Regions from separate parts of the Streptomyces cinereospinus genome, predicted to be linked through region 2. Evidence: riboswitches for the same ligand, from Rfam matches in the RefSeq annotation. Region 2 holds a riboswitch; the other holds the start of a gene.

Region 1 (5,667 bases), on a different contig from region 2:
CGTGCCGGTGAGATGTTGGGTGGGCGCGCAGTGTCGGTGCGCACCCACGTCGATGGCGAGCAGGCAGTCGTTGACTTCTCGGACTCGGGCCCGGGTGTCGACGACGTTGATCTCGTTGAGATGTGGCGCCCGGGCGTAGCAGGCCAGGCGTCAGACAGCACTGGGCTTGGGCTGACGATCGTTCGGGACGCCGTCGCTGACATGCGTGGTACACGATCCGTGGATGCCCACGGAGAGCTGGGGGGCGCGACCTTTCACATTCGCCTGCCCTTGTGGCCCGACCAGGACTGATGCAGGGGCACGCAGGCGAGGTCTCCCCGGGCAGCTTGCGTGAGCGACGCGTGAGCGGATGGTGTGGCACGAGCCGTCACGAGCCGTACCGCACCTCACGGAGCACACACTTTGACCAGGTGGTTCCGGACGCCGAGGCAGCGTCCGGAACCACCCGGCATGCCTTGGCCAGGACCTTTAATCCATTGGTTGTGGGTTCGAGTCCCACAGGGCCTGCGTCAGAGCCCCGGTCCGGACACCTCCGGACCGGGGCTCGTGCCGTCTCACCCCACCAGATGACGATTGGGCGCCCTGGCCGCCTCCTCGTACTCCGGTACGACCAGCACCTCCAGGCCCGCCCCGGTCAGCACGCCGGTCCCGTCGGCCGCCGTCACGAAGGTGTCCGGCTCGCGCCAGGCCGTCACGACCCGGCCCACCCCGGCGTCGAGGACCAGCCGCGCGCACGGCCGGGGCCGGGAGGCTCGGCGGGTGCACGGTTCCAGGCTGGTGTACACCGTGGCGCCGGGCAGCCGGGGGTCCGCGGGGCCAATCTTCGCGAGCGCCGCCTCCTCGGCGTGCACGACCGGGTCGCCGCCCTCCCGGGAATGGCCCCGGGCGAGTTCGGTGCCGTCCGCCGCCACCACCACCGCGCCGACGCTGAACGCCGTACGCGACGGCGGGCACCGCGCCGCCAGTTCGCACGCCAGGGCCAGCCAGTGGCGGTCGGCGGCCGAGGCGAGGGGGCCGGTGCCGGGGGCGGTGGGCTCGTAGCGCATGAGGACGACGTCCCCGACGGGCCGGGTCTCGACCAGGCGCAGGCGTCCGGACGGATAGCGGCCGGGGCCGAAGAGACGGGGGGCGGACGGGTCGCCCACGAGGAGCGGGGCCAGGACGAGCTGGAGTTCGTCGGCCAGGCCGTCCAGCAGGAGTTGGGTGTGGACCGTGCCGCCGCCCTCGACCATCAGGCGGCGCACCCCGCGCTGGTCGTGCAGATGGCGCAGCAGCGCCGGCCAGTCGAGCGTGTCGCCGAGCGCGACCACGTCGGCGGCGACGGGCCTGCCGGCGAGGCGCCGGGCGCCCTCGGCCGTCGTGAAGACGACCTTCTCGCCGCCCGTGTGCCAGAAGTTGGCGTCCGGGTCCAGGTCGCCCGAGCCGCTCACCGCGACCTTCAGGGGGTACTCCGGCTTCCCGGCCGCCCGCCGGGCCGCCCGCCGCTCGGGGGAGTTGACCAGCAGCCGCGGGTTGTCGGCGCGGATCGTGCCGGCGCCGACGAGGATCGCGTCGGCGGACGCGCGCACCTCGTCGACCCGGTCGAAGTCGGCCGGGCCGGACAGCAGGAGGCGCTCGGGACCGGTGTCGTCCAGGTAGCCGTCGAGGGAGACGGCGGCGGACAGCAGGACGTACGGGTAGGGCATGGGCGCACTCCACCTCGGGCGGGCTTTAGGCGAAGCTACACCGGCGGCCGCCCGTCCCCCGCGTCCGGTGCGGTCCGGGACGCCGCCCCGCCCCTCCCCGCGGCGGGACCGCCGCCCCGCCCCTCCCCGCGGCGGCGAGAGCGTCGCGGGGAGGGGCGTGAGCGGTAGCAGGAGCCGTTGTCGGTGAGCACCCGCTCGACGGTGATCCCGGCCTGGGTGAAGAAGACGCGACGGTGATCCCGGCCAGGGTGAAGAAGACGTGGCTCCGCTGCCAGAGGCCGGTGGCGGTCTCCTTCTCCTCGTCGGTGAGGATGTCGCCGTAGGCGGGGCGGAAGTGGTCGTCGACGGCGGTGTGCGGGTAGCTGTGGCCCAGGTCGGGGCGGCCGTGGCGGGCGCGGGGGCGGGCGGGGTCGCGGTGTGCGGAGCTGCTGCGGCCGCCCCGGGCCCTGCCGTGGGCCTTGGGCCGCCGCCGTCGGGGATGTTGCCCGGCTTCTCGATGTCGACGTGGGTTCGCCGGTCCGGTCGGTGGGACGGCACGAACCGCCGGTCACCGGCGCGGGCGGGGACGGTGGCGCATCCGGTCCCGCGGATGGCGTACACTGGTGTCATACCGACGCGGGGTGGAGCAGCTCGGTAGCTCGCTGGGCTCATAACCCAGAGGTCGCAGGTTCAAATCCTGTCCCCGCTACTGAAGGCCCGGGGCCGGAATCCAGATCATGGATTCCGGCCCCGAGTCGTTTCCGCCGGCTTCTTCGCTCTCACCCGGTCGGCGCGCCCGGCTGGTCCCGTGCCCCGGTCCCGGGAACTCTGGACAGGTGCGGTGACCTGCGTGGTGGGAGAGGACAGTGCGGCCTGCGGAGGCAGAAGGAGAGCGGCCGTACGCCAGAGCCGGCGGCCAGGGCCCCGACGACCCCGTCCCTGACGACGACGCGCCCGGCGCGGGCCGGTCCGGCGACGCGCCCGGCAGGGACCGGTCCGGCGACGCGCCCGGCAGGGACCGGTCCGGCGACGCGCCCGACGCAGGCCGGTCCGGCGACGCGCCCGGCGCGGGCCGTCCCGGCGGGTCCTCCGGCGCGGGCCGTCCCGGCCGCGCCCCCCCCCCCCCCCCCCCCCCCCCCCCCCCCCCCCCCCCCCCCCCGTGCCCCCGGTACCCCCCGTGCCCCCCGCCGAGGAACGACCCGTCTCCCACGCCCCTACCATCGCCCGCGCCCTCCCCGCCCTGCTCCTCGTGATCGGCGCCTGCTACGACTACCTCACCCCCCGCGGCTTCACCGCCGCCCCCCTGTTCACCGCCGCCCCCCTGATCGCCGCCCCGCTGCTGTCCCGCCGCGCGACGATCCTCACCGGCGTCGCCGCCGTCATCCTGGGCGTCGCGCTGGACCTCGCGGCCGGCACCCTGCTGCACGTCGAGTCGCTCACCGAGCTGGTCACCGTGGCGACGGTGGCCGTCCTCGCCGTGCTCATCAACGCGCTCGTGCGGCGCAGCAACGCCCTCCTCGACTCGGCCCGGGAGATCGCCGAGGCCGCCCAGCTCGCGGTGCTGCCGGAACCGACGGAACGGATCGGCGGATTCGAGATCGCCGCGCGGTACGAGGCCGCGCAGGCGGACGCCTTCATCGGCGGTGATCTGTACGCGGTCCAGGACAGCCCGTACGGCATCCGGCTGGTGGTCGGGGACGTGCGCGGCAAGGGCATGGGGGCGGTGGCGGCGGTCGCGGTGGTCATCGGGGCGTTCCGGGAGGCCGCCGAGCACGAGGCGACGCTGGAGACGGTGGCGCAGCGGCTGGAGCGGGCGCTGGCGCGCGAGGGCACGCGGCGGGACGGGATCGACGCCGTCGAGGGCTTCACCACCGCCGTACTCGCCGAGATCCCGCACGGCGACGGGGTGGTGCGGATCCTCAACCGGGGCCATCCGCCGCCCCTGATGCTGTACGCCGACGGCACCGTGAGCCCGCTGTCCGCGCGCGACCCGGCGCTGCCGCTCGGCATGGGCGAGCTGGGCGTCTGGCCGGACCGCGCGGAGGAGTCCCGCTTCCCGGGCGGGGCGACGCTGCTGCTCTACACCGACGGCCTGTCCGAGGCCCGCAACGCGCAGGGCGTCTTCTACGACCCGGCGGCCCGGCTGGCCGGCCGCACCTTCGGCGGGCCGGGCGAACTGCTGTGCGTGGTGGCCGACGACGTGCGCCGGCACAGCGGGGGCGGGGCCACCGACGACATGGCCCTGCTCGCCGTCCGGCGCCCGTCACCGGGTGTGAGCGAACAAACGCCCTCCGCATAACAACTGACACACAGTCAGATACGGGAACGGTACTGAATGCCGGTCAACTCGCCCGGTTTTCGCCGTGCATGGCCTGTACGTCCGGGCGGGATTCGTTAATGATCAAGTGGAACGGCTTGGAAATCAGGCCCCGGTTCTATTAACGTCCGATAACGCAGCGCGGTCGTCCCAGCCGTCACCAGAGGCGGCTCCGTGCGCACGCGCCGAATCCCGCGCGGGGCCCTCACCGGCCGCACAAGGGAACCGGGGAACCACCACCTTGGGGTGAATCGGGCGTATGCCGCCGTACCAGTACGGCTTGATTACGCGCGTAGGAGACCTTCCTGCTCCGAACCCGTCAGCTAACCCGGTAGGCGAGAAGGAAGGAAAGGAGTACGCCCACGTGGCGTCCAACCGGCCTGTCCCCCCTGCCCCGTTCGTGCCGGGCCAGCGCACCGACGACAGCACCGACACGTTCGTCTACGGCGCACCGCGCGCCGACGAGGGCCCGTGGGAGGAGTGGAACCCCACCGCGGAGACCGTCCGTCCCGTACGCGGCCGGCACCGCGTCAGCAAGCAGCGCGGCGGCGGGCTCGCCCGCAGTTCCACCGTCCTCGGCGTCGGCGTCATCGCCGCGGTCGGCGCGGGCGGCATGGCCAGCGCGAACAGCGGCAAGCCGCCGGTTTCGATCTCCATGCCGGACCTGCCCTCCGTCGGCGCGCTGATAACCGACGACGACACCGGCTCCGAGACCACCGAGGCCGCCGGCACCCCGCTCAGCAGCCTCGGCACCACCGACGCGGACACCGCGGAAGGCACCACCGACGCCGGTGAGGCCCTGCGCGCCCGCATCATGGCGCAGGCCGAGCAGCAGCAGGAGCAGGTCGAGAGCAAGGCCGCCGCGGACGCCCTGGCCGCCGCCGAGAAGGCCGCCGCCGATGCCGCGGCCAAGGCGGAGAAGGAGGCCGAGGAGAAGGCCGCCGCCGCCAAGGCGAAGGCCGAGGAGGAGGCCCGCCAGAAGGCCGAGGCCGAGCGCCTCGCCGCGCTGGCCAGGCTGTACGCGCTGCCGACCTCCTCGTACACCCTCACCTCCACCTTCGGCCAGGCCGGTGCGCTGTGGTCGTCCGGCTACCACACGGGCCTCGACTTCGCCGCGCCGGCCGGCACACCCATCAAGGCCGTGCACAGCGGCACCATCACCGAGGCCGGCTGGAACGGCTCGTACGGCTACAAGACCGTGCTCACCCTCGACGACGGCACCGAGATCTGGTACGCGCACCAGTCGTCGATCGGCGTCAGCGTCGGTCAGCAGGTGACCACCGGTGAGGTGATCGGCCGCGTCGGCTCGACGGGCAACGTGACCGGGGCGCACCTGCACCTGGAGGTGCACACCGGCGGAGGCGGCGGCATCGACCCGCTGGCCTGGCTGCAGAGCAAGGGCCTCACCGTCTGACACGCCTCTCCCGGACCCGGTGGTCCTGACGCCCCCCGACGTCAGCGCCGCCGTTTCCGGCTGTCCGCCCCCGGGCGCTACGACCGGTAGGGGTTGTACGCGGGGTGGGCGGGGTGGGGCGCCGACGGCCCGTGCGCCGGTGCCCAGCCGTACACCGGCGGCATCGTCACCGGCACCGGCGGGGCGGTCACCCGGGCCGCGTACTCCAGCGCCGGGCGGGCGGTCTCCCGGCGGTGCCACAGCTCCCGCAGCAGCTCGCCCTCGCGCAGGGC
Region 2 (5,667 bases):
CTGCCCCAAGATCTGCTCCTGCGGGTGCACGAGGGGTACCAGGCCGTCACCGGCATGGAGCGGGAGCCGGTGGACGAGGCGCTGGCGTGGGCGGCGGAGAAGCGTCACGGCGTGCTGCGGATGCTGCGGCGCGGCGGTGCGCGGATGTGGGAGCCCGCGGCGTATCTCGTGGACACCGCCGCCCAGGACGAGGACTTCCCGCCCGTGGCCCGCGCGGTGTGGCGGTGCGCGCTGGCGGCCGCGGACGCGGACGCGGCGTACGACTTCGAGACGGTCGCCGCGCGCGCGTGGCAGGCGTTCCGGCCCGCCGCGGAAGCGGGTGACAGCAGCGCCATGCACCACCTCGCGTTGGTCGCCGAGGGCCTCGGCGCGCAGGACGAGGCCGAGGCGTGGCTGCGCAGGGCCGCCGAGGCGGGGCAGGCGGAGTCCGCCGGGCGGCTCGGGCGACGGCTCGCCGAGCGCGGCCGCACCAGAGAGGCCGAGCCCTTCCTGGAGACCGCCGCCGAAGCGGGGGACGAGGCGGCGGCGACGCTGCTGGGGAGACTGCTGCTGAACCGTGCACGACGGTGGCTGCGCGCCGGAGCCGAAGCCGGAGATCCCGAGGCCGCGCAGCCGGCGCGGCCGTCACCGCCGGGGAGCGGCGGGGCGGACCGGGCGGCGGCGGTGGCGCACTCCGACCCGGAGAGCCCCCGCACCCCCACCGACACGGACCACACCCCGGTCTGGCACGGCATCCTGGAGGACCTTCGGTGACCAGGGCCGGTGACCAGGGCCGGGGCGAGGCCCGGGGCCGGTGCGGCCGTCGGCGGTGTGGGCGTCAGGCGGTGTGGGCGTCAAGGGGTGCGGGCGTCAGGCGGTGCGGGCGTCAGGCGGTGCGGGAGCCGGCGGTGCGGGCGAACCGCCGGCCGATGAGGGCGGGCACGGCGGGGCGGCCCGCGCCCGACGCTCCCGTCGCCCCGGCGGCTACCGTCGAGGAGTGACCGACCAGCACCATCCCGACGCCCCCGCGCCCGCCCCCGCTTCGGCGGCACCCGAACTCTTCACCTGGGAGTTCGCGACCGACCCGTACCCCGCCTACGCCTGGCTGCGCGAGCACGCGCCCGTGCACAGGACGCGGCTGCCCAGCGGGGTGGAGGCCTGGCTGGTCACCCGGTACGCGGACGCCAAGCAGGCCCTCGCCGACCAGCGGCTGTCGAAGAACCCCGCGCACCACGACGAGCCCCCGCACGCCAGGGGCAGGACGGGGATCCCCGGTGAGCGCAAGGCCGAGTTGATGACGCATCTGCTCAACATCGACCCGCCGGACCACACCCGGCTGCGGCGGCTGGTCTCCAAGGCCTTCACCCCGCGCCGCGTCGCCGAGTTCGCCCCCCGCGTGCAGGAGCTCACCGACGGCCTCATCGACCGGTTCGCCCGCGAGGGCTCCGCCGACCTCATCCACGAGTTCGCCTTCCCGCTGCCCATCCACGCCATCTGCGACCTGCTCGGCGTCCCGCGCGAGGACCAGGACGACTTCCGGGACTGGGCGGGCATGATGATCCGGCACGGCAAGGGCCCCCGGGGCGGTGTCGCGCGCTCGGTGAAGAAGATGCGCGGCTACCTCTCGGAGCTGATCCACCGCAAGCGCGAGTCCCTGCCCGCCGAACCCGTCCCCGGCGAGGACCTGATCTCCGGCCTCATCCGCGCCTCCGACCACGGTGAGCACCTCACCGAGAACGAGGCCGCGGCGATGGCGTTCATCCTGCTGTTCGCCGGGTTCGAGACCACCGTGAACCTCATCGGCAACGGCATGTACGCGCTGCTCACCCACCCCGGGCAGCGCACCCGCCTGCAACGGTCCCTCGCCCGGGGCGACCGCGCCCTCCTCGCCACCGGCGTCGAGGAACTGCTGCGCTACGACGGCCCCGTGGAGCTCGCCACCTGGCGGTTCGCCACGCGGCCGCTCACCATCGGCGGCCAGGACATCGCACCCGGCGACCCCGTGCTCGTCGTCCTCGCCGCCGCCGACCGGGACCCGGAGCGGTTCGCGGACCCGGACACCCTCGACCTGGCCCGCCGCGACAACCAGCATCTCGGCTACGGCCACGGCATCCACTACTGCCTCGGCGCGCCCCTGGCCCGGCTGGAGGGCCGGACCGCGCTCGCCGGCCTCCTCACCCGCCTCCCGGACCTGCGACTCGCGGTGGATCCGGACGAACTGCGCTGGCGCGGCGGGCTCATCATGCGAGGACTGCGGACCCTGCCGGTGGAATTCACGCCCTCCCCCTGAGCAAACGCCGGGCACCGGCACCAACGTGACACGCTCTCAAGTCTGTGATCTTCACGTGATCTGCGCGGCATGAACTTGTGACAAGTGATCGTCTGCCGATACGTTCACCCATCAGCGTGGCGCCCCGGCACCACTCGCCGCGCAGGTCCCCGCTGTCTCGTGAAAGGCCCCCGCATGCTCTCCGGGAACGGTCGTCACCGTCGCCCCCGCCAGGCACCCGCTCTTGTCGTCGCGGCCGGAGTGACCGGCTCCGCCATCGCCATCCCCCTCCTCGGCGCCTCCGGCGCGAGCGCGGCCGACGGAACGACCTGGGACCGGGTCGCGGAGTGCGAGACGGGCGGCTCCTGGAGCGCCGACACGGGCAACGGCTACTACGGCGGGCTGCAACTCTCCCAGCGGGACTGGGAGAAGTACGGCGGCCTCACCTACGCCGCGAGCGCGGACCTGGCCAGCCGTTCGCAGCAGATCGCCGTCGCCGAGAAGGTCCTCGCGGACCAGGGCGTCGGCGCGTGGGCGACCTGCGGCCCGCTCGTGGGGCTCGACACGGACTCCGCCTCGGCCCAGGTCGACACCGGCGTGGCCGGTGACGCGTCCAGTACGCCGTTGCCCTCCAGACCCGACGGTTCGAGCGAGCTGTCCCACTCGCTCGGATTGTCCCACTCGTCCGGCCGCACCCATTCCGGCGACGACGGCGCCGACACCTCAAGCGGCACCAAGGGCTCCAAGGACTCCAAGGGCACGAAGGACTCCAAGAGGACCAAGGGATCCAGTACCAGCGATTCCCGCACAGACTCCACCAAGTCCGCCGAAGCGGATACATCGACCCCGTCTGCCGGTAGCGGTGCATCCGCCTCGCCCACCCCCTCCTCCTCCGCCGGGTCCGGCGACGGATCCACCCCCTCGCCCGAACCCACCCAATCCTCCGAATCGGGCGCATTCCTCCCGTCCTCTCCGTCGGCTGACGTGCCGTCGAACACGCCGAGCACCTCGAACCTCACCGATACGGGCGCCCTGAGCGTCGGCCGGCACCGTGGTGGAAGCGCGAACGAAGACCTGGCCGGCGGCCGTGCCGGCGAGTCCGCCGGGCGGCATGCCTCGCGCGACGGCGCCACCGCCCGTGCGGCCGTCGAGGGCGCGTACACCGTCCGGGAGGGCGACAGCCTCTGGGGCATCGCCGACTCCCTTGGCGTGCAGGGCGGATGGTCCGCCCTCTATGCCGGGAACAAGGACTCCCTCGGCACCGACCCCGACCTCATCGTCCCCGGTCAGACGCTGGACATCGGCGTCGGGCAGGATGCCGGGCAGTCACCGGGACGAGCCGGACACCAGTCCGGAAAACGCCCCTAGGTGACGGGAGTTCATGTCACACTTCGAGCCGAATGTCCGATACGGCGAAAGTGTGGGATGAGTCTCAGAAATGCTGATCGTCTTTGATATCCGGCCGATCACCTGTCTACGGTCATGACCGCTCGCCAACGCGGGCCCCGGTTGCCGCAACGCCGAATCCTGCCAGCGGCCGTCCGGGAACAGTCGTCGCGTCAAGCGCCGTAGGCAGGAGCGGGGGACCCAAGGTAAGTGCCGGGCCCGGCGGTTGAGGAGACTCAGCGCCGGAACCGGCTAGGGGTGAAGCCACGCCTCCCACGGAGGTGTGGCCGGGCAACTCAACCGGCCCGAACCCGACAGCTCACCTCGCAGGCGTCGGTGAGGGGATCCAACCATGCTGTTCTCCAGCAAGGGCAAGCACCGTCGTCCGTCCAGGACCGTCCGCGCCATCGCCGCCGTCGGCGTCACCGGTGCCGCCGCCGTGGCCGCCCCGCTGGTGGCCGCCGGCAGCGCCTCCGCCGCCACCGCCGCCGAGTGGGACGCCGTCGCCCAGTGCGAGTCCGGCGGCAACTGGGCCATCAACACCGGCAACGGCTACTACGGCGGTCTGCAGTTCTCCGCGTCGACCTGGGCCGCGTACGGCGGCACGCAGTTCGCCGCCACGGCCGACCAGGCCGGCAAGGAGCAGCAGATCCAGATCGCCGAGAAGGTGCTCGCGGGTCAGGGCAAGGGTGCCTGGCCGGTCTGCGGCACGGGCCTGTCGAACGCCCCCTATGGCGGCGGCTCCACCCAGAGCACCGGGCAGAGCACGGAGCAGAGCGCCGAGCAGGGCACCGAGCAGAGCGCCGGCGCCGGCACGCGGGCGACCGAGGAGCAGCCGGCCTCCCGCTCGCAGGACCGCCCGGCCGCCGGGGAGACGGTCACCACGCCGGCCGGCGACAAGGTCGAGAAGGGTGACGGCGAGTACGAGGTCGTCGAGGGCGACACCCTCAGCACCATCGCCGCCGACCGCGACGTCCAGGGCGGCTGGGAGAAGCTGTTCGAGCTGAACAAGGACATCGTCGAGGACGCCGACCTCATCTACCCGGGCCAGCAGCTGCACCTGCAGTAGTCCGCCGCCGAGTCTCCCGTGCGGGCTCCCCCCGTCCCCACGGGCTCCCCGCCCCGGTGCGTGTTCCCCCGTACGCGCCAGGGCGGGGATTTCTTTGTGTCACTGTTGGGCATCGATGTCTTTGTTTGGTTCGGAAACAATTTACTCTCGGTTCCGTCCACGAGATGGGCGACCGGCTGGCCGATCGCACGGAGCCGGTTAGGCTCGTCTCGCAGAGCCGCTGCGGTCCTGCTCACCGCGTCACATCCACGAAGGAGATGCTCGTGCCGTCCATCGACGTCGTCGTAGCCCGGGAAATCCTGGACTCCCGAGGCAACCCCACGGTCGAGGTCGAGGTCGGCCTCGACGACGGCAGCACGGGTCGTGCCGCCGTCCCGTCCGGCGCCTCCACCGGCGCCTTCGAGGCCATCGAGCTCCGCGACGGCGACCCCGACCGCTACCTCGGCAAGGGCGTCGAGAAGGCCGTCCTGGCCGTCATCGAGCAGATCGGCCCGGAGCTGGTCGGCTACGACGCCACCGAGCAGCGCCTGATCGACCAGGCCATGTTCGACCTGGACGCCACCGACAACAAGGGCTCGCTCGGCGCCAACGCCATCCTCGGCGTCTCGCTCGCCGTCGCGCACGCCGCCTCCGAGGCCAGCGACCTGCCGCTCTTCCGCTATCTGGGCGGCCCGAACGCGCACCTGCTGCCGGTGCCGATGATGAACATCCTGAACGGCGGCTCGCACGCCGACTCCAACGTGGACATCCAGGAGTTCATGATCGCCCCGATCGGCGCGGAGTCCTTCTCCGAGGCCCTGCGCTGGGGCGCCGAGGTCTACCACACCCTCAAGAAGGTCCTGAAGAGCAAGGGCCTGGCCACCGGCCTCGGCGACGAGGGCGGCTTCGCCCCGAACCTCGGCTCCAACCGTGAGGCCCTGGACCTCATCCTGGAGGCCGTCAAGGAGGCCGGCTACACCCCCGG

Evidence for each region. A riboswitch is a leader RNA that binds a small molecule or an ion and turns the genes downstream of it on or off. The one in region 2 is predicted to bind cyclic di-AMP.
Region 1: it holds a riboswitch for cyclic di-AMP, as region 2 does, so the genes downstream of both, ACFF45_RS17615 (M23 family metallopeptidase) here and ACFF45_RS28390 (transglycosylase family protein) in region 2, are expected to answer to the same signal.

What each region holds. Positions count from the first base shown of each region.
Region 1 covers NZ_JBHMCY010000031.1:15,474-21,140, reverse strand. The annotation lists partial or broken gene ACFF45_RS17640 (sensor histidine kinase) at 1-291, shown strand, start outside; gene ACFF45_RS17635 (dihydrofolate reductase family protein) at 555-1,685, opposite strand; partial or broken gene ACFF45_RS17630 (hypothetical protein) at 1,841-2,231, opposite strand; tRNA gene ACFF45_RS17625 (tRNA-Met) at 2,300-2,373, shown strand; gene ACFF45_RS17620 (PP2C family protein-serine/threonine phosphatase) at 2,842-3,963, shown strand; cyclic di-AMP (ydaO/yuaA leader) riboswitch at 4,155-4,333, shown strand; gene ACFF45_RS17615 (M23 family metallopeptidase) at 4,346-5,395, shown strand; gene ACFF45_RS17610 (PrsW family intramembrane metalloprotease) at 5,473-5,667, opposite strand, start outside.
Region 2 covers NZ_JBHMCY010000071.1:23,394-29,060, forward strand. The annotation lists gene ACFF45_RS28375 (hypothetical protein) at 1-753, shown strand, start outside; gene ACFF45_RS28380 (cytochrome P450 family protein) at 977-2,269, shown strand; gene ACFF45_RS28385 (transglycosylase family protein) at 2,444-3,616, shown strand; cyclic di-AMP (ydaO/yuaA leader) riboswitch at 3,803-3,982, shown strand; gene ACFF45_RS28390 (transglycosylase family protein) at 3,987-4,703, shown strand; gene eno (phosphopyruvate hydratase) at 4,967-5,667, shown strand, end outside.